One region of the Collimonas sp. GW821-FHT02H07 genome, then DNA from elsewhere that is predicted to be linked to it. Evidence: predicted binding sites of a transcription regulator. Region 1 holds the regulator's gene; the other holds the start of a gene.
The links. Region 1 encodes LexA, which represses DNA repair genes until DNA is damaged. Its sites were predicted from a motif close to ACTGTATNNNNATACAGT; they were not measured.

Region 1 (11,987 bases):
TTTGACAGTCAATACGGGTACGGTGCTGAAGCACATACTCAGTCAACTAGGCGGACAATCGGGGGCGGTCCTTGCGGGCCTGAAAAATCTCAGCGGGACATTTAACATGAAATTTGTTGTATCCAACCTGAACGTCAGGAGCGAGACGGACAAATCTGCTGTGAAAGGCTTATCTGTTCTGGTCACAGGATCCGGCCAGCCCGCGGTGAGTGGCCTTGGCATTCAGGGGATTTTCACCATCCCATAAGCATGGGATTTCATGGCGAGCCGTATTGGAAGGCTGCGTACTTTCAATAAGCCATCAAGCGGTACTTGCAAAAGAGTGTCGCTGGGAAAAGCGACATGCGTAATTACAAGGTCTGGAGCGAATGGGTAGGACCCAACAAAATGTCAATCGGGAGAGCAGCTATGAAAAAATGTGTGCGGAACGGTATTTTCATCATCGCAGCGGCAATTGTTTGTAGTAGTGCGTCAGCGGGTACCGGCACCGCCACCATGACCAATACGGTCACCATTGCTAATAACTGCAGCATTTCAACGCTCGGCTTCACAACGACCTATGACCCGATCGTCACCAATGCCACGGCCAACCAGACCGCTACCGCCAGCGTTGCCACGACCTGCACCACAGGCGACAACCCTGTCATTACGCTCGGACAAGGCGCTAATGCCAATACCGGATCCACTAACGCAGTACCGTTGAGGCGACTCTCCAGCGGCGGAGGTACGCCGACATATCTCAATTACGGTTTATTTTCAGACAGCGGGTATACCGTGACATGGGGGAATACAGCGGCAACCTCGCCGGCCGCCGTTACTGCAAACGGCTCCCCCACGGCAATCACCATTTACGCCAGCGTTCCGGCAGGTCAGATTTCGGCAATTGCCGCCACCTATACCGATATTGTCGTCGCCACGGTCACTTTTTAAGACGGATGAAAGCGGCGCCTTAAATTGGTTCGAGTCCAATCGTGCCGGCATCGCGCGACCTGCGCTAACCCAGTTCCGCGCGCCGTCCTTCTTGGCGTGCAGGTTCGAGCGTGCGCGGTACGATGCTGTATCGTTTGCCGACAACAGCGACAGTAAAATTTCTGAAAAAGAAATCGCATCAGCTGGCCACCACGCGCATGAGCGAAAGGTGATGCGATGCGCCGCGCGTCAAAGTGCGCGCCGGTAAATCTTCAAGCAAGTTAGGTGCACGCTTAGGGCGGCTCGTTTCTGGTCGACATTATGATTGTGTTATTGGCATCTCTCTGGTGTCAAATATCCGGCGCTGCATATCCGCCGCGGCGCCTTCATGATCATCTGTCATTGAGGAGAATTGCATGCATGCTTTAGCCAATCCGTTCGCAACCATCAAATCGGGTACTTCACATCGCACCGGGAATGATTACAAGAACACCCTGCGCGCCAGTCTTTTTCCTATGGCATTGGCGCCGATCGTCTTTGCGCTGGGTCTCGGCGCTGTGCCTGCCATGGCAACACCGGAATATGTCGATGCCGTTGATTATCCCGGCCAGGAGCAGGGCTGGGACGCATTCCATGGCCTTGAGCGGCGCCTGGTGAGGGATTTCGACGACGTCTGCGGCGACACCTTCTGCGAAGGCGAATTCAGCAACCTGCAGGCTTTGCGCTACCGCTGTTCGGTACGGCAGGCCGACAGCCTCATCGGTGAATGCATCTGGACTTTTGCTGGCAGCAATGCAGCGATCGATAGCGCTACCGGCAAGGTGATGGTAGATGCGCGGACCTGGGCATGTCGTACGCCACTGGCGCCGCAAACCCCGATAGCGACGTTCTACAGTGCGTTGTCGGTTGCAAGGCCGATGCAGGCGACGCTGCCGGCCACGACAACGACCATCCACGAGGGCTTGTCGAATTGCTTGAATTGATCGAACTAAAATATCCGGGCGTTGTATCCGCGGCGGATGGCGTTCAGGATGGGGGGAGGAACTGTATGGCCGGCTTCGCCGGAGGTCGGGGTTGATCAGGTCTGGACTGCAGGTCAGGCCCGATCGTCATGCATTATCTTTTATGCGGGATGCTGCCGGTGGCGCTGCTGACAGCGGCGCCACCGGTTTGCCTGGATTCAGCCGGTTTAACGGCCGCGTCCGCCGGAGCGGCGTGGGGCCGCCGGGCGTGCCTGTGAACCGTTGCCGCCACCGTGGCCGCGCGATGGCCCCTGGGCCGGCTTGGCGCCGCCTGGCGTGCCGCCGGGCGAACGGCCGCGTCCACCGCCACCTCCGCCGGCACGTTGACCGCCGCCGCCGCTGCGCAGCTGGATAGGCTGGGCGCGGGCGTTAGGATCCGGCTCGAAGCCGGCAATCACTTCTTTCGGCAGTTCGCGCTTGATCAGCTTCTCGATGTCTTTCAACATCTGGTGTTCGTCCACGCATACCAGCGACACAGCTTCGCCGGTGGCGCCGGCACGGCCGGTACGGCCGATCCGGTGCACATAGTCTTCCGGCACGTTAGGCAGGTCGTAATTGACCACGTGCGGCAACTGGTCGATATCGATGCCGCGGGCGGCGATGTCGGTCGCTACCAGCACTTGCAGGCTGCCGTCCTTGAACTCGGCCAGCGCGCGGGTGCGGGCAGACTGGCTCTTGTTGCCGTGGATCGCCATGCCGCTGATGCCGTCTTTTTCCAGCTGCTCGACCAGCTTGTTGGCGCCGTGCTTGGTGCGGGTAAACACCAGCACCTGCGACCATTGATGGGTCTTGATCAGATGCGCCAGCAACGGGTGCTTGCGGTCGCGGTCCACCGGATGGATCTTTTGCTGGATCACTTCCACGGTCGAATTGCGGCGCGCCACTTCGATCATGGCCGGCGAGTTCAGCAAATTGTCGGCGAGGATCTTGATCTCGTCCGAGAAGGTGGCGGAGAACAGCAGGTTCTGGCGCTTCTTCGGCAGCACCGCAAGAATCTTCTTGATGTCGCGGATGAAGCCCATGTCCAGCATGCGGTCAGCTTCGTCGAGAATCAGGATTTCCACGTGGTTCAGATTGACGGTGCCTTGCTGCATGTGATCCAGCAGGCGGCCCGGGGTGCACACCAGGATATCGACGCCATGCTTGAGTAGCTTGATTTGCGGATTGATGCCGACGCCGCCGAAAATCACGGCCGAGGTCAGCTTCAGGTATTTGCCGTACAGGCGCACGCTTTCCTCGACCTGGGCTGCCAGCTCGCGGGTCGGGGTCAGCACCAGCGCGCGGATCGGACGCTGGCTGCCGGTCGGATTGGTGGCCGAGGTCGACAGGCGGTGCAGCACCGGCAAGGTGAAGCCGGCGGTCTTGCCGGTGCCGGTCTGGGCGCCGGCCAGCAAATCGCCGCCGGCCAGCACTGCAGGAATCGCCTGCGTCTGGATTGGGGTAGGGGTGGTGTATCCGTGTTCGGTTACGGCACGAACGATGGCTTCGGACAAGCCGAGTTCAGAAAAAGACATGACAACTCAATAGAATAATATCGGCCTGTCGCCTTTTGTAAGGCGCCAGTCGCAGGCAAACGGGATTAGAGGAGATTGGAGCCACCCTGACCGAGGAATACGCTCCCGGGTCCGATAACATCCTTGACAGCAGTATTTGACTGGAGAATTTGCTGTGTCGCCGCAGAGTATAACAACGGCGCGCTACAGGCAAGCGTTTCCGCTGTATTCAGCGGGGAGCGGCGCAAAATGACCGCCGGCGCGCCGCTTGCAGAGCAAGGCGGGGCACGTCTGGCAGTCGGTAGGAACTTATTTCATTGCAGCCGCGGCACGTTCACGCAACTCTTCTTCCGAGTAATCGGCGATATGGGTGCTGACGGTCCAGACGTGGCCGAACGGATCCCTGAGGGTAGCGGAGCGGTCGCCATAGAACTGATCTTGCAGTGCCCTGACTTCTATCCCGCCGGCAGCAATTGCCTGGGGATAGGTGACATCGACATTGTCGACGTAAAGCACGATGCTCATGCTCGCTGCGCCAAGCGACTTGGGGCTGCGGATCAGCATTTCCGGACACTCATCCGCCAGCATGATGCGCGCGTTGCCGATCTGAATTTCCGCGTGGCCGATTTTTTTGTCGGGGCCTTCCATGCGCAGTATTTCTACTGCATTGAATGCTTTTTTATAGAATTCGAGTGCTGCGGCTGCGCCGTCGATAGAGAGGTAGGGAGTGACGCTGGTGTAGCCGTCGGGGATAGCTTTGACTGCCATGTTGCTCTCCTGTGGGTTGAGAAATGGTCGTTAAAAGTGTCCAATGATGTCGTTGCGCATGCATTGTAGTCTCTCAGCCGCGCAGTTGAACTGACAAAAGTATCAGTTTCCAGAATGACAGCAAGAACCAGCATTTCTTGCTGTCATCGGCAAGTTCTTATTTTGTGGCGTATGGCGACAGCAGGCTGACCATTTGTGCGAACACCTTAGGGCTGCCGGCCAGTACGTCGCCCTTGTACAGGTAATCGGACTCACCGGTGAAGTCGCCGATGATGCCGCCAGATTCGCTGATCAGCAAGGAGCCGGCAGCGATGTCCCAAGGTTTCAGGCCTTTTTCAAAGAAGCCGTCCAGGCGACCGGCCGCCAGATAGGCCAGGTCGAGTGCAGCGGAGCCGGGACGGCGCAGGCCGGCGCAGCTTTGGGTCATCACGCGGAACATCTTGATGTACTCGTCCATGACCGGGCCGTCGGTTACTCGGAACGGAAAGCCGGTGCCGATCAGGGCGTCAGCGATCTTGTCGCGCTTGCCGACGCGGATCCGCTTGTCGTTCAGGTAGGCGCCGGAGCCTTTGGTGGCGGTGAACAGATCGTTGCGGGTTGGATCGTAGACCACGGCCTGGGTGATCTGGCCGCGATGCTGCAAGGCGATAGAGACGCAATACTGCGGGAAGCCGTGGATGAAGTTGGTGGTGCCGTCGAGCGGATCGATGATCCAGACGTTTTCGTTGTCGTCGTGCAAGTTGGCGGAAGCGCCCGATTCTTCGGCCAGGATGGCGTGATCGGGATAGGCATTCTTCAATACGTCAATAATCGCGGCTTCGGCAGCCTGGTCGACTTCGGTGACGAAATCGTTGTGCTGCTTTTTGGTGACTTTCAGCAAATCGAGGTCGAAAGAGGCGCGCGAGATAACCGCGGCGCCGCGACGTGCGGCCTTGATGGCCGTATTGAGCATTGGATGCATGATCGGGTTCCGTTAAAATGGCGGCACTGTGCCAACCGGGAACAGAACCGCCTATTGATTGATAATAATGAACGATGCGGACTTTCCGGCGGCTATTGACGCTTATTTTGATAAATAAGCAGCTTTTAGTCGCAGAAATCTGCGTTATGGCGCTATTTTAAACCTAGATTGCATAATTGACCGCTTACTTTTACCCGAAAGGCCAGATGAACACAGATTTTCTTTCGTTTGATAGCGCTCGTCGCTTGAGTGGAGAGCACAAATGAACACGGCGAAAATCAATACGTCTCTTTTTCAGCGGCTGCGCTTCGTGCTGGTCGAAACCAGCAGTCCCGGCAATGTCGGCGCTGCCGCTCGCGCGATCAAAACCATGGGATTTTCCGAGCTGGTCCTGGTCAATCCGCGTTTCCCTGACGTCTTGCAGCGCGAAGAAGCCGTAGCCTTCGCCAGCGGCGCACAGGATATCCTGGCCTCGGCGCGAATCGTCGACAGCGTTGAGCAAGCCTTGGAGGGTTGTAATTTCGCGGCCGCCCTGAGCGCCCGCTTGCGCGAATTCTCGCCGCCCCTGACTGCGCCGCGCGCGCTGGCGGCGCAGCTCGCAGGCGACGTCAGCCTCAATGCCGCGGTGTTGTTTGGCAGCGAGCGTTATGGCTTGCCCAATGAAGTGGTGGAGAAGTGCAATGTCTTGCTGAATATCCCTGCCAATCCGGAATACTCGTCGCTGAATCTGGCGCAGGCGGTGCAGGTGCTGGCCTATGAATGCCGGGTTGCCGCCAGTGAAGATTTGTCGCCCGCAGGCGCCGGCGAGATTGGTTTCCAGGGCAATGCGGCCAGTCTGAGCGACATCGACGGCATGTTTGCGCATCTGGAGCAGGCTTTGATCGAAATTGAATTTCTCGATCCCGCCAGCCCGAAAAAATTGATGCCGCGCCTGAAGCGGCTGTTTTCGCGAACCCAGCTGGAAACCGAAGAGGTTAACATCCTGCGCGGCATCGCCAGCCAGATATTGACCAAGCGGCGCCGGCTCGACCGCTCCTGACGGCGGTCTGCCGTTGCGGCAGGCCCGGCCGTGTTTCTGGTTGCTCCTTAGTTCCAGCTACGCAGCAGGCCGACCGCCAGGCCTTCCAGGGCGAAGTCTTCCTGGGCGTTGACCACGATGGGCTCAAAATCGGGATTTTCGGGAAGCAGCTGGATCACCGAACCGGATTTCTGATAGCGCTTGACGGTGACGTCGTCGCCCAGCCGGGCCACGACGATCTGGCCGTTTCTTGCGCTGTCGACTTTCTTTACCGCCAGCAAGTCGCCATCCAGGATGCCGGCGTCGCGCATCGACATGCCGCGAACCTTCAGCAGATAGTCCGGCTTGGCGCTGAACAGGGCGGGGTCGACGTTGTAGCTGGCCTGGATGTGCTCCTGCGCCAGGATGGGCGAGCCGGCGGCGACGCGGCCGACCAGCGGCAGGCTGAGCTGCATCAGGGACGGGTGGGGCAGCGCCAGTTGCGTGCCCTGGCTGCGCAGCGTGGTTTCCGTCAGGCGGATGCCGCGCGAGGTGCCTGGGGCGATCACGATGGCGCCCTTGCGCGCCAGCGCCTGCAAATGTTCTTCTGCCGCATTCGCCGAACGGAAGCCGAGTTCGGTCGCGATTTCCGCACGCGTCGGTGGAAAGCCGGTGTTTTCGATGGCGTCCTTGATCAGGTCGAGGATTTGCTGTTGGCGGGCGGTCAGTTTAATCATAAGTGTTTGAAGGCTAGGTTTGACAGCCGAGGCTATCCAATTCAGATAGAGGCACAAAGCGACAAGAGCGACATAAAAGCGTTGTACTACATTTGTGCTGTGTATATCAACAGTCTGTATTTTTGTACAGTATTTGTGCAAATGCAAGATAAATTGATGCGGATTAGCCACTTCCTTATGTTTGTGCGGCCGCGAGCGCCTGAAAACATTGAGTTTTGTTGCAATTGCGCGTACTATTGCTGGTTTTCCTCTTCCCACACTCGTCTTGACGCCGAGGTGGGCGATTCTTCAATCAGTCCAAAAGGAGCTTACATGCGTCATTATGAAATCGTATTTATCGTCCATCCAGATCAAAGCGAGCAAGTGCCTGCAATGATCGAACGCTACAAAGGTATCGTCACCACACGTGGCGGCACTGTGCATCGCGTGGAAGACTGGGGCCGTCGTCAACTGGCATACCTGATCCAGAAACTGGCAAAAGCGCATTACGTTTGCCTGAACATCGAGTGCGACAGCGAAACTCTGGCTGAAATCGAAACCGGCTTCAAGTTCAATGATGCAGTATTGCGTCATCTGACCGTCAAGCTGAAGAAGGCCGAAACCGGTCCTTCGCCAATGATGAAGGCTGTGCAGAAGGAAGATGCTGCCAAGAGCCATCGCACTGAAGCGCCGGCAGCCTGATTTATCTGCCCCGCCAGCATTCTTATAGCCATCGAGTCCGTCAGGAGTGAGCCAAGCCAATAACGTGTTTCAGCTGGTTGCCGAAATTGCCGAACGTGAAGTCATACGTTATACACCGGCAGGCATTCCGATCGTATCTGCAAATCTGCAGCACCGTTCGGAGCCGATTGAAGCAGGAATCAAGCGTTTGATCGAATTCGAAATCGCCGCGCTAGCCGTCGGCGAGATTTCGGGAAGATTCAGTCAGGCGCCATTGGGGGGCACCTTCTGGTTTACCGGTTTTATGGCGCGTAAGAGCCGCAATGGCAGGAGTCTGGTATTTCACATCACGGATTTCGCTGCAATGGAAGCAGACGGTTCCTAGGGAACATAGCGGAAATTGCAGATTCATTATTTTAGATACAGGAGCCAAAAATGGCATTCGGTAAAAAGTTCGATAAAAGCAAACTGAAAAACAAGCGTCAACAACAAAACCCGCTGTTCAAGCGCAAGAAATTCTGCCGTTTCACCGCTGCACACGTTGCCAGCGTTGACTACAAGGATGTCGACACGCTCAAGGATTTTGTTCAGGAAAACGGCAAGATCATGCCAGCACGTCTGACCGGCACCAAGGCAATCTATCAACGTCAAGTGGACACTGCGATCAAGCGCGCACGTTTCCTGGCGCTGCTGCCATACACCGATCTGCACAACGCTTAATTGACGACTTGAAATAGGAGAAAAATATGCAAGTTATTCTGTTGGAAAAAGTCGTTAATCTCGGCAACCTGGGTGAAGTTGTTCGCGTCAAGGACGGTTACGCACGTAACTTCCTGATCCCGCAACGCATGGCGCGTCGTGCTACCACTACCGCCATCGCTGAATTCGAAGCGAAGCGCGCTGACCTGGAAACAGCGGCAGCAGCCAAGCTGGCTGTGGCGCAAGGCCAAGGCGAAAAACTGAACGGTCTGACTGTTCAGATCTCGCAAAAGTCGGGCGTTGACGGCCGTCTGTTCGGTTCCGTGACCAACTTCGACATCGCTGAAGCGCTGACCAAGCAAGGCTTCCCAGTTGAAAAAGCACAAGTTCGCCTGCCGAACGGCCCGCTGAAGACCACTGGCGAACACGCTGTTGCGGTTGCTCTGCACACCGACGTCGTGGTTGACATCGTCATCGCAGTGATCGGCGAACACGTTTAATACGCTGTTGGCAAAAAAATCATTGCACTTAAAAAAGCCGGGTTTTCCCGGCTTTTTTTACGCCCTTTTTCTGGCAGTGCAGCAAGACGCTTATAAGAAGCAGGTATAATTCGCGCCATGAAAGCACCTTCTAAAGCACCGTCCGATCCGCAGTTAGATTCCCTCCGCGTACCACCCCATTCGATCGAAGCAGAACAGTCCGTTTTAGGCGGATTGCTGCTGGATAATGCGGCGTGGGACAAGATCGCGGACTTCGTCAATGCCGACGATTTCTATCGCTACGATCATCGGATCATCTTCCAGCACATGGTCAAGCTGATCAACGGCAGCAGGCCTGCCGACGTGATCACGGTCTATGAATCGCTGAGCGGCACTGGCAAGGCGGAAGAAGTCGGCGGCCTGAGCTACCTCAATGCGCTGGCGCAAAATACGCCATCGGCGGCCAACATCCGCCGCTACGCCGAGATCGTGCGCGATCGCGGCGTCTTGCGCAAACTGATTACTGTCGCCGACGAAATTTCCGGCCAGGCTTTCAGCCCGCAAGGCAAGGAAGTCAAGCAGATGCTGGACGAGGCGGAATCGAAGATTTTCGCGATCGCCGAAGAGGGGGCGCGCGGCGCCCAGGGCTTCCAGGAAATCCAGCCGCTGCTGACGCAGGTGGTGGAGCGCATCGATGAGCTCTACAACCGCGACAACCAGAGCGATATCACCGGCGTTTCGACCGGCTTCATTGATCTCGACAAGATGACTTCCGGCCTGCAAAAGGGCGACCTGGTGATCGTGGCGGGACGGCCGTCCATGGGCAAGACCGCGTTCTCGGTCAACATCGGCGAGAACGTGGCGATCGACAGCGGCTTGCCGGTGGCGATCTTTTCAATGGAAATGGGCGGCGCCCAGCTCGCCATGCGTATGCTGGGTTCGGTCGGCAAGCTCGACCAGCATCGCCTGCGCACCGGCCGCCTCAACGACGAGGACTGGCCGCGCCTGACTCACGCAATCCAGAAGATGAACGATGCCCAGCTGTTCATCGATGAAACCCCGGCGCTCAGCTCGATCGAACTGCGCGCCCGCGCGCGCCGCCTGTCGCGCCAGTGCGGCACGCTGGGACTGATCATTATCGACTACCTGCAGCTGATGTCAGCCAATAACGCCGGTGAAAACCGCGCCACTGAAATTTCTGAAATCTCGCGTAACCTGAAGGGCCTGGCCAAAGAGCTGCAGTGCCCGGTGATCGCGCTGTCGCAGCTGAACCGCTCGCTGGAACAACGCCCCAACAAACGCCCGGTCATGTCCGACTTGCGCGAATCCGGCGCTATCGAGCAGGATGCCGACGTCATCCTGTTCATTTACCGCGACGAGGTATACAACCCCGATTCGCAGGAAAAGGGCACTGCGGAAATTATTATCGGCAAGCAGCGTAACGGTCCGATCGGCAGCGTGCGCCTCAGCTTCCTCGGGCAATACACCAAGTTCGACAACTATGTCGGCAATCTGGACGCGCCGTACGGCGGCGATTGATTACTGCTGCTGATTTTGTTGCATTAACGAAAAATTTACAAAAACCTGCTAAGCGCTGGTTGAGCGAGCCTGATATATTTCAGTTTCGTGACATTGTTTGCTTTAAATTAATATCCTTGGTTTAAATGTAAACGTAGTTGTAATTGTAGTTTTAGATTTAGCTTAACCCTCAACAGAGAGAATAAAACATGTTTGGACGATTGATGCCCACCGAGGGCAAATTCTTTGAGCTCTTTAATCAGCATGCAGAGCTATGCGTCAAGGGCGCCAAAGAAATGGTGGCGTTGATGACTAATTTCGACGATCTGGAAATCCGCGTGCACGCGATCGAAGGCATCGAGAAGCAGGCCGACCAGGTCACGCATCACGCGATCGACATGCTGCACAAGACCTTCATTACGCCCATCGACCGCGACGACATCCACCAGCTGATCACCCGCATGGATGACATTCTCGATCTTCTGGAAGATGCGGCACAGACCATCTCGCTGTACGACATCAAGGCCATCACGCCTGAGGCCAAGCGCCTGGCCGAGCTGTGCCTGGGCTGCGCCGAGAAGGTCAAGGCCGCGGTAGGCTTGCTGCACAATATGGACAACTCGCGCGAGATCCTGGCGATCTGCGTCGAGATCGACCGCCTGGAATCGGATGCCGACCACGTGATGCGCGCCGCCATGTCGAAACTGTTCCGTGACGAGCCTGATGTGCGCACCCTGATCAAGCTCAAGGCAATTTACGAAATCCTGGAAACAGTGACCGACCGCTGTGAAGATGTGGCCAACATCATCGAAGGCATCATCGTCGAAAATGCCTGATGCAGAGTAGGGCGACGGCGGCCGCTGGCCGCTGCCGCATCGACGTAATCCTAAAAAAAACCACTCTGGCTACTCATGCACACTCTTCAAATCAGTATTTACGCTCTCGTTTTTCTCATTGCACTGGCGCTGGTGTTCGACTTCATGAACGGCTTCCATGATGCCGCCAATGCGATCGCTACCGTGGTTTCCACCGGCGTCCTCAAGCCGCAGCAGGCGGTGGCTATGGCCGCGCTGTTCAACTTCATCGCGATTGCGGTATTCCAGCTGCACGTCGCCGCTACCGTCGGCAAGGGCACCATCGATCCCAATGTGGTTGACCATTACGTCGTCTTCGGCGCCCTGGTCGGGGCCATCTGCTGGAACATCCTGACCTGGTACTACGGCATTCCATCGTCTTCCTCGCATGCCTTGATCGGCGGCCTGGTCGGCGCCGCGGTGGCCAAGGCCGGCACCGGATCGCTGATTTCGGCCGGCTTGATCAAGACGATTGCTTTCATCGTGCTGTCGCCGCTGCTGGGCTTCGTGTTCGGCTCCATCATGATGGTCCTGGTGTCGTGGATTTTCGTGCGTTCGACGCCGCGCAAGGTCGATAAATGGTTCCGCCGCCTGCAGCTGGTGTCAGCTTCCATGTATAGCCTGGGTCACGGCGGCAACGATGCGCAAAAGACCATCGGCATCATCTGGATGCTGTTGATCGCCACCGGATTTTCGCAAGCCAGCGATGCCCTGCCGCCATGGTGGGTGATCATTTCGTGCTATAGCGCGATCAGCCTCGGCACCTTGTTCGGCGGCTGGCGCATCGTCAAGACCATGGGCCAGAAAATCACCAAGCTGAAACCGGTAGGCGGCTTCTGCGCCGAGACCGGTGGCGCCATCACGTTGTTCCTGGCGACCATGCTCGGCGT
Region 2 (11,987 bases), on a different contig from region 1:
TTCCCGGCGCACGATCATGGGGCTGGCAAACAATGATTGGCTTGAGAAGTCCGATATCCCGTGAAGAAAGCGCGCGACGAAATTTGAATGCAATGCTTGAAGAATTGTTAAATAGAAAATAATTCATCGACGCTATATCGGAATTCTGATATGTTCCCCCATAAAAATATTGAGGGATAAGTCATGGTATTAGATACCAACGGGTGGAAATCGTCGTTAGGCTTAGATATCCGGCAACCCTATCGGATCTATCGAATGGAGGAAAGACTGCGATTCAACTCGGTAGCAGCTATTCCTGGTGACATTGCCTCGGTGAAGGAGATGCTGTGAGCACGACAGGCCCTGCAGGTTGGCCGGAAGACTTCCCGTTCCGGCCGCATCTGCGCTTCTGTACTCTGGGCAACGAGAACGTGATGGAGGTTATGGAGAGCTTTCGCGTCGCTTGCGAGCAGCTGGGGTACTCAACCAGCATCGAAGCCGCACCTAGCGTAGACAACGCCGACATCAACTTTTTCTTTTTCGCGATGGGTCTTAGCTTACCTTCCGATATGGAGCTGCCACTCAACGCCATCGTTGTCAACTTTGAGCCTGGCCTGCCTGAATTGTTAACGGAAATGCCCGGCTATCGCCACTTGCTTCAGAGCGCGTGGGTCTGGGAGTACAGCCTTGATAATCTGACGCATCACCAAGCCCTGGGGATACTCAGGTCTGACTACGTACCGCTAACTTTCGAGCCGCAGGCGACGCCCATCGTGCCCGAAGATCAGGTATTGAGCGACGATCAGCAGGACATCGATGTCATTTTCTTCGGTGAAACCATGCCCCGTCGGCTCTCCATTCTGAACGCGCTAGAGTCGCACGGGCTTCGGGTTGCCTATCCGATAGGAAAGGCCTGGACGCCCGCGCAGCGTGATGCCTTGCTACCGCGTGCAAAGGTCGGTTTAAACATGCGCAAGGCCGCTCACACAAGCACTGCAGAATTGCCGCGCTTGTCTATCCTGTTGCGTAACCGCAAAGCAGTCGTGTCAGAGCTTTATCCGCATTCCGAGATACCATCGGTGTTGCGCGACGCCGTCGATGGCTGCTCGTATGATGAACTCATTGAGCGAGTGCTTGCGCTGCTGGCCGATGCCCCGCGACGGCGCGTGCTCGAGAAGGCCGGTCCTCTCGCGTTGCTTGGCTTGACACCACAGAAAGAGATTTTGGCCGGTGCAATGCATCGTTATGTTGCTGCGGTCCGCCAGCGCCTGTAGCGCGAACCATCAGCAGGCGTATATGGCGGAGCTTGGGGCCAGGTCTTGCAATGACAGGTTTTCGCAATCAGATTCTGAGAACCTGGATCAAGAGTGCGATGTGCATTGCAAGAGCTGACGCTATACATTTCAAAGACCCCGACAAGAACCCCAAGACGAGCTCCCTAGTTAGCGCTTCCGCCGGAAGTGCTACATTTACTCATAAAATTCGCCAGAGCCCACATGTCATCTCTTAACGACCTGACCACTGCCTATACTCTCTATCAGCAGGAGACCCATATCCGGACCGCGCTGGATCTCATCCGTCAATTGCACTTGGCGGGTAAGGCCGAGGATGCCATCGACCTGGCGCTGAAATGGTCGGAAAGAGCGAAAGGGCCGATAGCGCGCGCGCAGCTGGCTTATTACATGAGCTGCCTTGGCATGCTGGCGCCGGCTGAAGCCATATTGCAGGAAGTGCTGCCGCAAGTTGAGCTGGATGATGATACCTACTACCAGGTCAGGCTGGAGCTGGCGATCGTGAAATACTGCCTGGGCAAGTTTTATGAAGCGCGGCAACTGCAACGGCCGCTGCACAGTAGCAGGTGGAGTGAAATGTGGAGCCGGCTTGGTTCGCACAATCGCGACAACAGCTGGTTCCTGCCCTACAAGGACAAGGTGCTGTACGACCAGCAGGTGGCCGGGAAAACCATCCTGGTTACCAGCGAAGGCGGTGCTGGCGATCTGCTGCATTTTTTCCGCTACGTGAAAAATTTGCAGCAGGAAGGCGCTGCGCAGATTTATTGCCAGGTGCCGGCTGCGATGCAAAGCTTGACCGCCAATAGCGGCCTGCCAATCGTGATTGTCGACCACAGCTTCGCCGGCATGGACAGTTGTGACATTATCACTGGGGTTTTCTCGCTGTTTACCCGCTATCAGAAAAGTCCTTATTTTCCCCCTGCAGCTGAGGCATATATTGGATTGGCGGCTGATTATGTCCTGCCTGCCGGCATCCAGGAAAAACTTGCCGGACGCGGCGGCGGCCGGCGCCGCATCGGACTGGTCTGGCGCAGCGAAACCCGAGTGCGGCACGAACCCTTCCGCTCGATGGATCTGCAAGCGCTGGCGCCTCTGCTGGCAAGCGTCGACGCTGATTTTTTCTCGCTGCAGGTAGGCACGCTGAGTGAAATCGAGAAGCAACTGCTGGAGCAGCACCACGTCGTTGACCTGGCGCCCGAGTTGCGTTCATTTGAAGACAGCGCCCATGTGCTGGAACAGCTTGACCTGCTGCTGACGATCGATTCGGCGCCTGCGCACCTGGCCGGCGCCCGCCAGCGGCCGGTGTGGCTGATGCTGGCACAATCCTGCGATTATCGCTGGTATGACTGTCAGCGGTTTACCCCTTGGTATTCCTCGATGCGCTTGTACCGGCAGGCCGCGCTCGGCGACTGGGGGGCAGTGGTTGCGGCCATGTGCGCGGATTTATCGTCATGATCTGTTTGCATTGTAAATGCAAGGGAGTTTACCGACGAATCGGTGGCCCTTTACATAGCGCTGTCGATGACGATCTCATGACCTACCCGGATGAGCAGATTCGATGGACGGCAGCAGATTGGCAGCTGGCGCGTATTTCCCGCTGCGAACTCAAATAACCATGAACAATCTCACAGATCTCGTTGCGGCCTACCGCACCTACCAGAGCCAGACCAGCCTGGAAAACGCGCTCAACCTGATGCGCAAGCTGCGCAGCTGCCGCAAGGTGGAGGATGCCATCGAGCTTGCCCTCAAATGGTCGGACAAGGCCGATACGCTGTTGCAGCGCACCCAGCTTGGCATCGACATGAACTACCTGGGGATGTTCAGCCAGGCGTTGCCATTGCTGGAGGAAGCGCTGCCGCAGTGGCCGGTCTATCCGCACGATTACTATCTGATCGCGTCGGAAGTGATGCTGACGCGCTATTGCCTCGGCAATTATCAGGATGCGCATCCCTTGTTCAGGAAGCTGCGTTCGGCCGAATGGTGCGAAGTCTGGAGCCGGCTGTCGTCGCCGAATGGCGACAATGCCTGGTTCCTGCCGTACATGGATAGAGTTCTGGAGGGCCAGCCGGTGGCCGGAAAACGGATCATGATTGCGCTCGAAGGCGGCGCTGGCGACCTGCTGCAATTCCTGCGCCACGCGGAAAGCTTGCAGCGGGAGGGAGCGGCCGCCATCTACTGCCAGGCGCCGCACTATCTGCATGGGCTGTTCAACAACAGTTCGCTGCCGATAACGCTGGTCGACAACCTGCAGGTCGATTTCGATTACATCACCTGGCCGTTTTCATTGCACGCGATTTACCAGGAGTCGCCTTATTTCCCCAACGCCCAAGAGGGTTACCTGACGCTGTCGGACCAGTACCGCCTGCCGGAAATCCTGCAACAGAAACTGACTGGAGAACGAGGTAAGGATCGCCGCCGCATCGGCCTGACCTGGCGCAGCGAGTCCGGCGCGCGGCATGAGCCGTTCAGGTCGACCGAGCTCAGCACCCTCGTGCCTTTGCTTGAACAGGGCGCGGCCGAATTCTTTTCGCTCCAGGTCGGCACACTGAGCGAGGAAGAAAGAGGCTTGCTGGAGCGGCACGGCGTGACTGACCTTGGCGCCCATTTGCAGTCGTTCGAAGATACCGCCCACGTGCTCAAACAGCTGGACCTACTGATTACGGTGGATTCGGCGCCGGCGCATCTGGCAGGCGCTTGCAACATACCGGTCTGGGTGATGCTGGCGCAGGCTTGCGATCACCGTTGGTATGTCGGCCAGCGCTATACGCCGTGGTATGCCTCCATGCGTTTGTATCGTCAGGCGGCGCTCGGAGATTGGCGGCCGGTGATTGACGACATGCTGGCCTCGCTGGCCACGCAGCAGGATTGAGCCGTCTGCCTATTCCTCGCCAAACAGTTCACCTTGCGCCAGCAGCGGAGCGCTGCCAGCCAGTTCTTTCCTCGACAGCGCCGTAACCCGCACCCCCAGCAACCGTAAGCGCCGGTCCAGGGTGACCCGGCGCAGGCATTCGCCGGCGGCTTGCCGGATTGTCGCCGCATCGTCCGTCGCATCCGGCAAGGTCAGGTCGCGCGTCACGCCGCGGAAATCAGCAAACTTCAATTTGATCCCGATGGTGCGTCCGACATAACCCTTTCTTTGCAGGTCGCCGGCAAGGCGCACGCAGAGATCGGTGAATATCGGCGTCAGGGTATCGCGGTCCAGTTTGGCGTGCAGGTCCCGTTCAAAGGTCGATTCGCGGCTGATCGACTTGGTTTCCGAACTGGTGACCACTGGGCGCTCATCCTGGCCATGGGAAATGCGCATCAGCCATTCGCTGTAGGTCCGTCCGAAATTGTCTTGCAGCAGAGCGGGATCGGCGGCGGCCAGGTCGCCGATGGTATGCAGTCCAAGCGCGCTCAGTTTTTCCGCCGCCTTGGGGCCGATGCCGTTGACTTTTTTCGCTGCCAGCGGCCAGATGCGCGCGGGAATGTCGGCCTCGGTGATGATGGTGATGCCGTCCGGTTTTTCCAGCTCCGAGCAGATCTTGGCCAGCAGTTTGTTGGGCGCGATGCCGATCGAGCAGGACAGGCCGGTGGCTGCGCGCACGGCGTCCTTGATGCGCTGCGCCAGCGGCCGGATTTCTTCCTCGTGCTCGCTGAGGTCGATGTAGATTTCGTCGATGCCGCGGTCTTCTATCAGCGGCGCAATCGCGGCCACCGCGTTCTTGAACAGCCGCGAGTAGTGGCGGTAGGACTCGAAATCGGTAGGCAGCAGGATGGCGTCCGGCGCCAGCTTGGCGGCTTTCATCATGCCCATCGCGGAAAAGACGCCGAGCGCGCGCGCTTCATAGGTGGAGGTAGTGGCGACGCCGCGGCCGACGTAGTCGCGCAGCTTGTGGAATTGCAGTTTGCCGTCGGCGCCGGCCGTGGGCTGGTGGCGCGAACCGCCGCCGATGACGACCGGCTTGCCGCGCAGTTCAGGGTAGCGCAGCAGCTCCACCGACGCGTAGAAAGCGTCCATATCCAGGTGGGCGATGCGACGAATTGGTGCTTCCATGGGGCAGATGAAATCTAATATTCGATACGGCCATAGGATAGCACTACTGTATGTAAATACAGTGCGTAAAGCCAGTTTTTTGTTCTGATTTGATGCTGTTGTAAATGCGGCAATTTTAGAGCAGCGGGCTCACCAGGCGCGCCACATGGATCAGCACCCGGTACGGATAATGCAGCCTGGCGTAATCGGCGACGCCGATTTCCACGCCCTGGGCGAAGTCGGCCAGCAGCATGGTTTCGACTTCACCGGCGAATGCGCTGTCGATGTTGAGAGAGGTGATTTCAAAATTCAGCCGTAGCGAACGGTTATCCAGGTTCATGCTGCCGATGGAGGCGGTGTCGTCGTCGATCAGCATCACCTTCTGATGCGTGAAGCCAGGCTGGTAGCGGAATATGCGCACGCCGGCGCGCACCAGTTCATGCGCGTACAAGGTCGATGCCAGGAACACGGTGCGATGGTCGGGAATGGCGGGAATCAGGATGCGCACATCGACGCCGCGGAACACCGCCAGCTGCAAGGCGGCGTTGACGGCCGAGTCGGGCACCAGGTAGGGGGTGGTCAGCCACAGCCGGTGGCGCGCGGCGTGGATGGCCTGGATGAAGAACAGCGAGCAGGTTTCCTGGGCGTCGGCCGGGCCGGTGGCGGCAACCAGGCTGGTGGCCTGGCCGTCGGCCGGGCGCGGCGCCGACAGCTTGAGCGGCTGGCCGGTGATCCATTGCCAGTTTTCGTCGAACGCCAGCTGCAGGTCGGCCACCGCCGGTCCCTGCAGCTCCATGTGGGTATCGCGCCAGGGCGCCAGCGGCGGCTTCTTGCCGAGATATTCCTCGCCGACATTGAGGCCGCCGACAAAGCCGCGCCAGCCGTCCACCACTACCACCTTGCGGTGATTGCGGAAGTTGAGCTGGAAGCGGTTGCGCCAGCGGCGCGTGGCGAAGCGATGGATCTCGACGCCGCCGGCGCGCAGGATGGCGCCATAGGAAGCAGGCAGGTCGTGGCTGCCGACGCCGTCGTACAGCACATACACGCGGACGCCGGCGGCGGCGCGTTCCAGCAGCGCAGCCTGCAGTTTGCGGCCGAGCTCGTCGTCGTGGATGATGAAAAATTGCACCAGCAGGTAGCGTTCGGCGCTGGCGATGGCGGCGAAGATCGCTTCGAAACTGGCGGCGCCGTTGACCAGCAGGCGCAGGCGATGGCCGCTCAGGAAAGGCACGCCGAGCATTTTGCTGATCGCCTGGTAGCGCTGGGCGCCGGGGTGCGGCGGATACTCCGCCGACAAGGCCAGCTGGGCCGGATCATCCAGCTGCTGCAGGCGCGCCTGGCGCGAGTGATGCAGTTCGGCGTATCCGGAAAAGCGTTTACTGCCGAGGAACAGGTAAGGCAGCAGGGTGAAGTAGGGCAGCAGCACCAGGCCGAACACCCAGGCCACCGCACCTTGCGGCGTGCGCGTATGCATCAGGGCGTGGATGGCGGCGACGATGCCGGCGGCATGCAACAGCAGAACGGTGGCGGAAATCAGTGCAAACGGCAAATGCGGCATTCAGGCGACTCCGGATTTGTGGGGCAGCTTGCATCTTAGCCAATAATTGGCGGTTTGGCGCCTATAACTCCCTTAAGCTCCCTTATTTCTTTGCCTGCATCGCAATCCGCACCGCCAGGCCGGCCAGCACCGTACCCATCAGCCAGCGCTGGATCAGCAGCCAGCTCGGGCGGCTGCCGAGGAAACCGGCAATGCTGCCGGCCGCCAGCGTCACCATCGAATTGACCGTGATGCTGATCAGGATCTGGACCACGCCCAATCCCAGCGACTGCACCAGGATGCTGGCGCCGTGGGGATCGATAAACTGCGGCATCAGCGCCAGGTACATCAGCGCGACCTTGGGGTTGAGCAGGTTGGTGAACAAGCCCATGAAGAACAGCTTGCGGTTGCTGTCCATCGGCAGGTCGCGCACTGCGAAAGGCGAGCGGCCGCCCGGCTTGACTGCTTGCCATGCCAGGTAGAGCAGGTAGGCAGCGCCGCCGAAGCGCAAGACATCGTAGGCCAGCGGCACCGCGAACAGCAGGGCGGTGATGCCGAAGGCGGCGCACAGCATGTAGAACACGAATCCGGTGGCGACCCCGGCCAGCGAAATGAAGCCGGCTTTCGGCCCCTGGCAGATCGAGCGCGAGATCAGGTAGATCATGTTCGGACCCGGCGTCAGCACCATGCCGAAGGCGACCAGCGCAAAACCCAGCAGTAAATTAAGATTCGGCATAGATGATTTGAGGAGACACGGGGTGGAGCCGCTTGCGGCCAGGCTCCGTATTCTGACGTAAAACACGCGTCTCTGCATAGCCGTGTCCGACGGTGCGGCTTCTGCCTTGCCGGTTTAATAGTATGATCGTTTCGTCAAGCCCCGAAAAACACAAGGAAGCAACAGATGAAGCTATTACGAGTAGGTCCTAAGGGCAAGGAAAAGCCGGCCATGCTGGACGCTGGCGGCAAGCTGCGCGATTTGTCCGGCGTGATCGCGGACATCACGGCGCAGCAGCTGACGCCGGCAGGCCTGGCGCAATTGCGCGCCATCGATGCCGCCAGCCTGCCGGAAATCAGCGCGCCCGGCCGCATCGGCGCGCCGTTCAGCGGCCTCGGAAAATTCATGTGCGTCGGCTTGAACTATAGCGACCATGCCGCCGAATCGGGCCTGGCGGTGCCGGCCGAACCGGTGCTGTTCAACAAGTGGAACAGCTGTTTCGGCGGTCCCAACGATCCCATCGTGATGCCGAAGAATTCCGTCAAGACCGACTGGGAAGTCGAGCTGGGCGTGGTCATCGGCAGCAAGGCGCGCTATGTCGAACTGGATCAGGCCTTGTCGCATGTGGCCGGTTATTGCGTCGTCAACGATGTGTCCGAACGCGAATACCAGATCGAACGCAGCGGCACCTGGGACAAGGGCAAGGGCTGCGATACTTTCGGTCCGGTCGGTCCCTGGCTGGTGACGGCGGATGAGGTCGGCGATCCGCAAAATCTCTCCATGTGGCTGGAAGTCAACGGCAAGCGCTTCCAGAACGGCAGCACCAGGACCATGATTTTCAACGTCGCTTTCCTGGTCCATTACATCAGCCAGTTCACCACGCTGTACCCGGGCGACCTCATTTCCACGGGCACGCCGCCCGGCGTCGGCATGGGCCAGAAGCCGCCGCTGTATCTGAAGCATGGCGACGTCGTCCGGCTGGGCATCGACGGCCTCGGCGAGCAGCAGCAGACGGTGCATGCCTGGGACGAGAGCCTGCTGGATTGATTTGATTGATTCATACGATGGGTTTCACTCATCGACGCGCTATGGCGTAAGATTTGGCCGCTGCACATTGCTGCTCATTGCTGTCCATCGTTGTTCGCCGTTTTTTACCCAGTAATAGTTGGTTCTAGGAGAATGCCAATGTCTTTCGATGTCGATCTGTTCGTAATTGGAGCGGGCTCCGGCGGTGTGCGCGCCGCCCGTTTTTCCGCCGGTTTCGGCGCCCGCGTCGCCGTGGCGGAAAGCCGCTACCTGGGCGGCACCTGCGTCAATGTCGGCTGCGTGCCAAAGAAATTCCTGGTGTACGGCGCCCATTTCAGCGAGGATTTTGACATCGCTTCCAGTTTCGGCTGGACTGCCGGCAAGCCGCAATTCGACTGGACCACCCTGATCGCCAACAAGAACCGCGAAATCCACCGTCTCAATGAGGTCTACCGCGGCCTGCTGCAGGGCAGCGGCGTCGCCCTCCATGAAGGCCATGCCAGGCTGCTGGATGCGCACACGGTCGAGATCAACGGCCAGCGCATCAGCGCCGCCAACATCCTGATCGCCACCGGCGGCTGGCCGCAGGTGCCTGACATCCCCGGCAAGGAACACGCGATCACGTCCAACGAAGCGTTCTTCCTCAAGGCCTTGCCGCGTCGCGTGCTGGTCATCGGCGGCGGCTATATTGCGGTAGAGTTCGCCTCGATTTTCCATGGCCTCGGCGCCGAGACCAGCCTGCTGTACCGCGGCGACCTGTTCTTGCGCGGCTTCGATCAGGGCGTGCGTCTGCATCTGAAACAAGAGTTCGAGAAAAAGGGCCTCGGCCTGCAGTTCAATGCCGACATCGCGCGCATCGACAAGCAGCCTGACGGCAGCCTGAAGGTAACGCTGAAGGACCAGCGCGTGCTGGAGACCGACTGCGTGTTCTATGCCACCGGACGGCGTCCGATGCTGGATAACCTGGGCCTGGAAAACGTCGATGTGGCGCTGGATGAAAAAGGTTTCATCAAGGTCGACAGCGAATACCGCAGCTCGGAACCGTCGATCCTGGCGCTGGGCGACGTGATCGGCAAGGTGCAGCTGACGCCGGTGGCGCTGGCCGAGGGCATGGCGGTGGCGCGCCGCTTGTTCCGCCCGGAGGAATACCGGCCGGTGGATTACAAGCTGATTCCGACCGCGGTGTTCAGCCTGCCGAATATCGCCACGGTCGGCCTGACGGAACAGGAAGCGCGCAGCGCCGGCTACAAGATCAAGCTGTTCGAAGCGCGCTTCCGGCCGATGAAGCTGAGCCTGGGCGATTATCATGAAAAGACCATGATGAAACTGGTGGTCGATGCCGGCAGCGACAAGGTGCTCGGCTGCCACATGGTCGGCCCGGACGCCGGCGAAATCATCCAGGGCATTGCCGTGGCCTTGCGCGCCGGCGCCACCAAGCGGGTGTTCGACGACACCATCGGCATCCATCCGACCTCGGCGGAAGAGTTCGTGACCTTGCGCACGCCGCTGCCGGAAACGCAATAAATCCAATGCAATCTTCCCTGGCCCTGACCGCCGGGCGCGTCTTCAGCGCCGCGGCGGGCCGGCTCGCAATATCTCTATCAAGAACTGTGAAACCCATCCATGAATGAAAACGACAAACCTGAATTGACAGCAGAAGATGAGCCAGGCGGTTTCACGCGCCGCCGTTTTCTCGGCAGCGTGGTAGCGGCCGGCGCCACCCTGGCCCTGGCCGATTGCGCCAGCGACGGCAGCCAGCAGGTGGCCGACGCTGCCCAGGAAAAATTGCTCGACCAGCAGCTGCAGGCGGCGATCAGGCACGTGGTGGTGATCTATGCCGAGAACCGCAGCTTCAATAACTTGTACGGCAATTTCCCTGGTGTGCAGAAACCCTTGGCGCAAGCCATGCAAGGACGCTACACGCAGCTGGACCGCGACGGCAAGACGCCGCTGCCGCAGTTGCCGAAGATCTGGGGCGGCCTGGTGCCGCAGGCGCAGCAGGTGGACGGCCGGCGCTATGCGATCAGCGAAGAACAGATCAGCGGCTTGCCGAACGCGCCTTTCAAGCTGAGCGATGCGCAGGGCAAGCCCCTGCCGCAGGGCGTCATCACGCGCGACCTGTGGCACAGGTTTTATCAGAACCAGATGCAGATCAACGGCGGCAAGAACGACCAGTTCGTCGCCTGGGCCGATTCCGGCGGCCTGACCATGGGGCACTACGGCGAAACCGCCAGCAAGCTGAACCTGTGGAAGCTGGCCGAGCAATACACGCTGTGCGACAATTTTTTCATGTCGGCTTTCGGCGGTTCCTACCTCAATCATATCTTTCTGATTTCCGGGCAGACGCCTTTCTATCCGGATGTGCACAATAGCCCGGCGCGCCATAATGTATCGACGGTGGAGGGCGACGATCCAAAGGGCGCGCGCCTGAAGCTGGATGACAAGAACCCGGCCTCGGCCATAGCCGGCCCGCCCAAATTCCTGCGCGACCGCGCCATCACCCCGGATGGTTACGCGGTGAACACCATGGCGCCGCCGTACCAGCCGAGTTTCGTCAAGCCGGCCAAGGGCGGCGATGCCGCCTATGCCGACGCCAGCGATCCGATGGTGCTGCCGCCGCAGACCTATCCGACCATCGGCGACCGCCTGTCGGAAAAAGGCGTCAGCTGGAGCTGGTACTCCGGCGCCTGGCAAGCGGCGCTGGATGGCAAGGCCAACGACGATGCGGTGCCGAACTTCCAGTACCACCATCAGCCGTTCAATTATTTCAAAAGCTTCGCTCCGGGAAGCGCGGCGCGCGAGGCGCATTTGAAGGACGCCGGCCTGGGCGACGATCCCGCCACCAATAAATTCCTGGCGGATGTCGACGCCGGGCGCCTGCCTCAGGTCAGCTTTTACAAGCCGCAGGGCAATCTCAACCTGCACGCCGGCTATGCCGACGTCGAATCCGGCGACCGCCATATCGCCAATGTCATCGCCCATCTGCAGCGTGGGCCGCAATGGCAAAACATGGTGGTGATCGTCACGCATGATGAAAACGGCGGCTGGTGGGATCATGTGGCGCCGCCCAAGGGCGACCGCTGGGGGCCGGGTTCGCGGATTCCAGCGACCGTCATTTCGCCGTATGCCAAGAAGGGTTTTGTCGATCACACCGTGTACGATACGACCTCGATCATGCGTTTCATCACGCGCCTGCATGGCTTGCGCAAGCTCGAAGCATTGGTCGCGCGCGATGTGGCCTTCCTGCAGAACCAGCAGGCGCCGCTGGGAGACCTGACCAATACCTTGAACCTGGCCTAGATCGGATAAATCCGTTTACTCTGGGATGTCCCGTTTGACTGGCGCAGTCGCACCAGCCAGGCGGCGTCATGCCTTGCGCCGGAATCTCAGGAAATCATCGAAAATGGGAACGATGGCCAGGCA

Region 2: a site for LexA is predicted at 5,353-5,370, ahead of dinB (DNA polymerase IV). Genes of this name have one in related genera too.

What each region holds. Positions count from the first base shown of each region.
Region 1 is NZ_JBWKVC010000009.1:187,941-199,927, reverse strand. It holds gene AC07V8_RS15855 (hypothetical protein) at 1-247, shown strand, start outside; gene AC07V8_RS15850 (Csu type fimbrial protein) at 343-930, shown strand; gene AC07V8_RS15845 (hypothetical protein) at 1,326-1,892, shown strand; gene AC07V8_RS15840 (DEAD/DEAH box helicase) at 2,099-3,445, opposite strand; gene AC07V8_RS15835 (VOC family protein) at 3,734-4,192, opposite strand; gene AC07V8_RS15830 (inositol monophosphatase family protein) at 4,350-5,153, opposite strand; gene AC07V8_RS15825 (RNA methyltransferase) at 5,416-6,192, shown strand; gene lexA (transcriptional repressor LexA) at 6,240-6,887, opposite strand; gene rpsF (30S ribosomal protein S6) at 7,200-7,568, shown strand; gene priB (primosomal replication protein N) at 7,615-7,932, shown strand; gene rpsR (30S ribosomal protein S18) at 7,983-8,267, shown strand; gene rplI (50S ribosomal protein L9) at 8,294-8,746, shown strand; gene AC07V8_RS15795 (hypothetical protein) at 8,743-8,865, opposite strand; gene AC07V8_RS15790 (replicative DNA helicase) at 8,864-10,264, shown strand; gene AC07V8_RS15785 (DUF47 domain-containing protein) at 10,453-11,079, shown strand; gene AC07V8_RS15780 (inorganic phosphate transporter) at 11,155-11,987, shown strand, end outside.
Region 2 is NZ_JBWKVC010000014.1:399-12,385, forward strand. It holds gene AC07V8_RS19985 (CgeB family protein) at 327-1,253, shown strand; gene AC07V8_RS19990 (glycosyltransferase family 9 protein) at 1,476-2,726, shown strand; gene AC07V8_RS19995 (glycosyltransferase family 9 protein) at 2,887-4,140, shown strand; gene dinB (DNA polymerase IV) at 4,150-5,307, opposite strand; gene cls (cardiolipin synthase) at 5,423-6,844, opposite strand; gene AC07V8_RS20010 (LysE family translocator) at 6,927-7,559, opposite strand; gene AC07V8_RS20015 (fumarylacetoacetate hydrolase family protein) at 7,725-8,585, shown strand; gene gorA (glutathione-disulfide reductase) at 8,724-10,088, shown strand; gene AC07V8_RS20025 (acid phosphatase) at 10,188-11,864, shown strand; partial or broken gene AC07V8_RS20030 (YoaK family protein) at 11,958-11,987, opposite strand, start outside.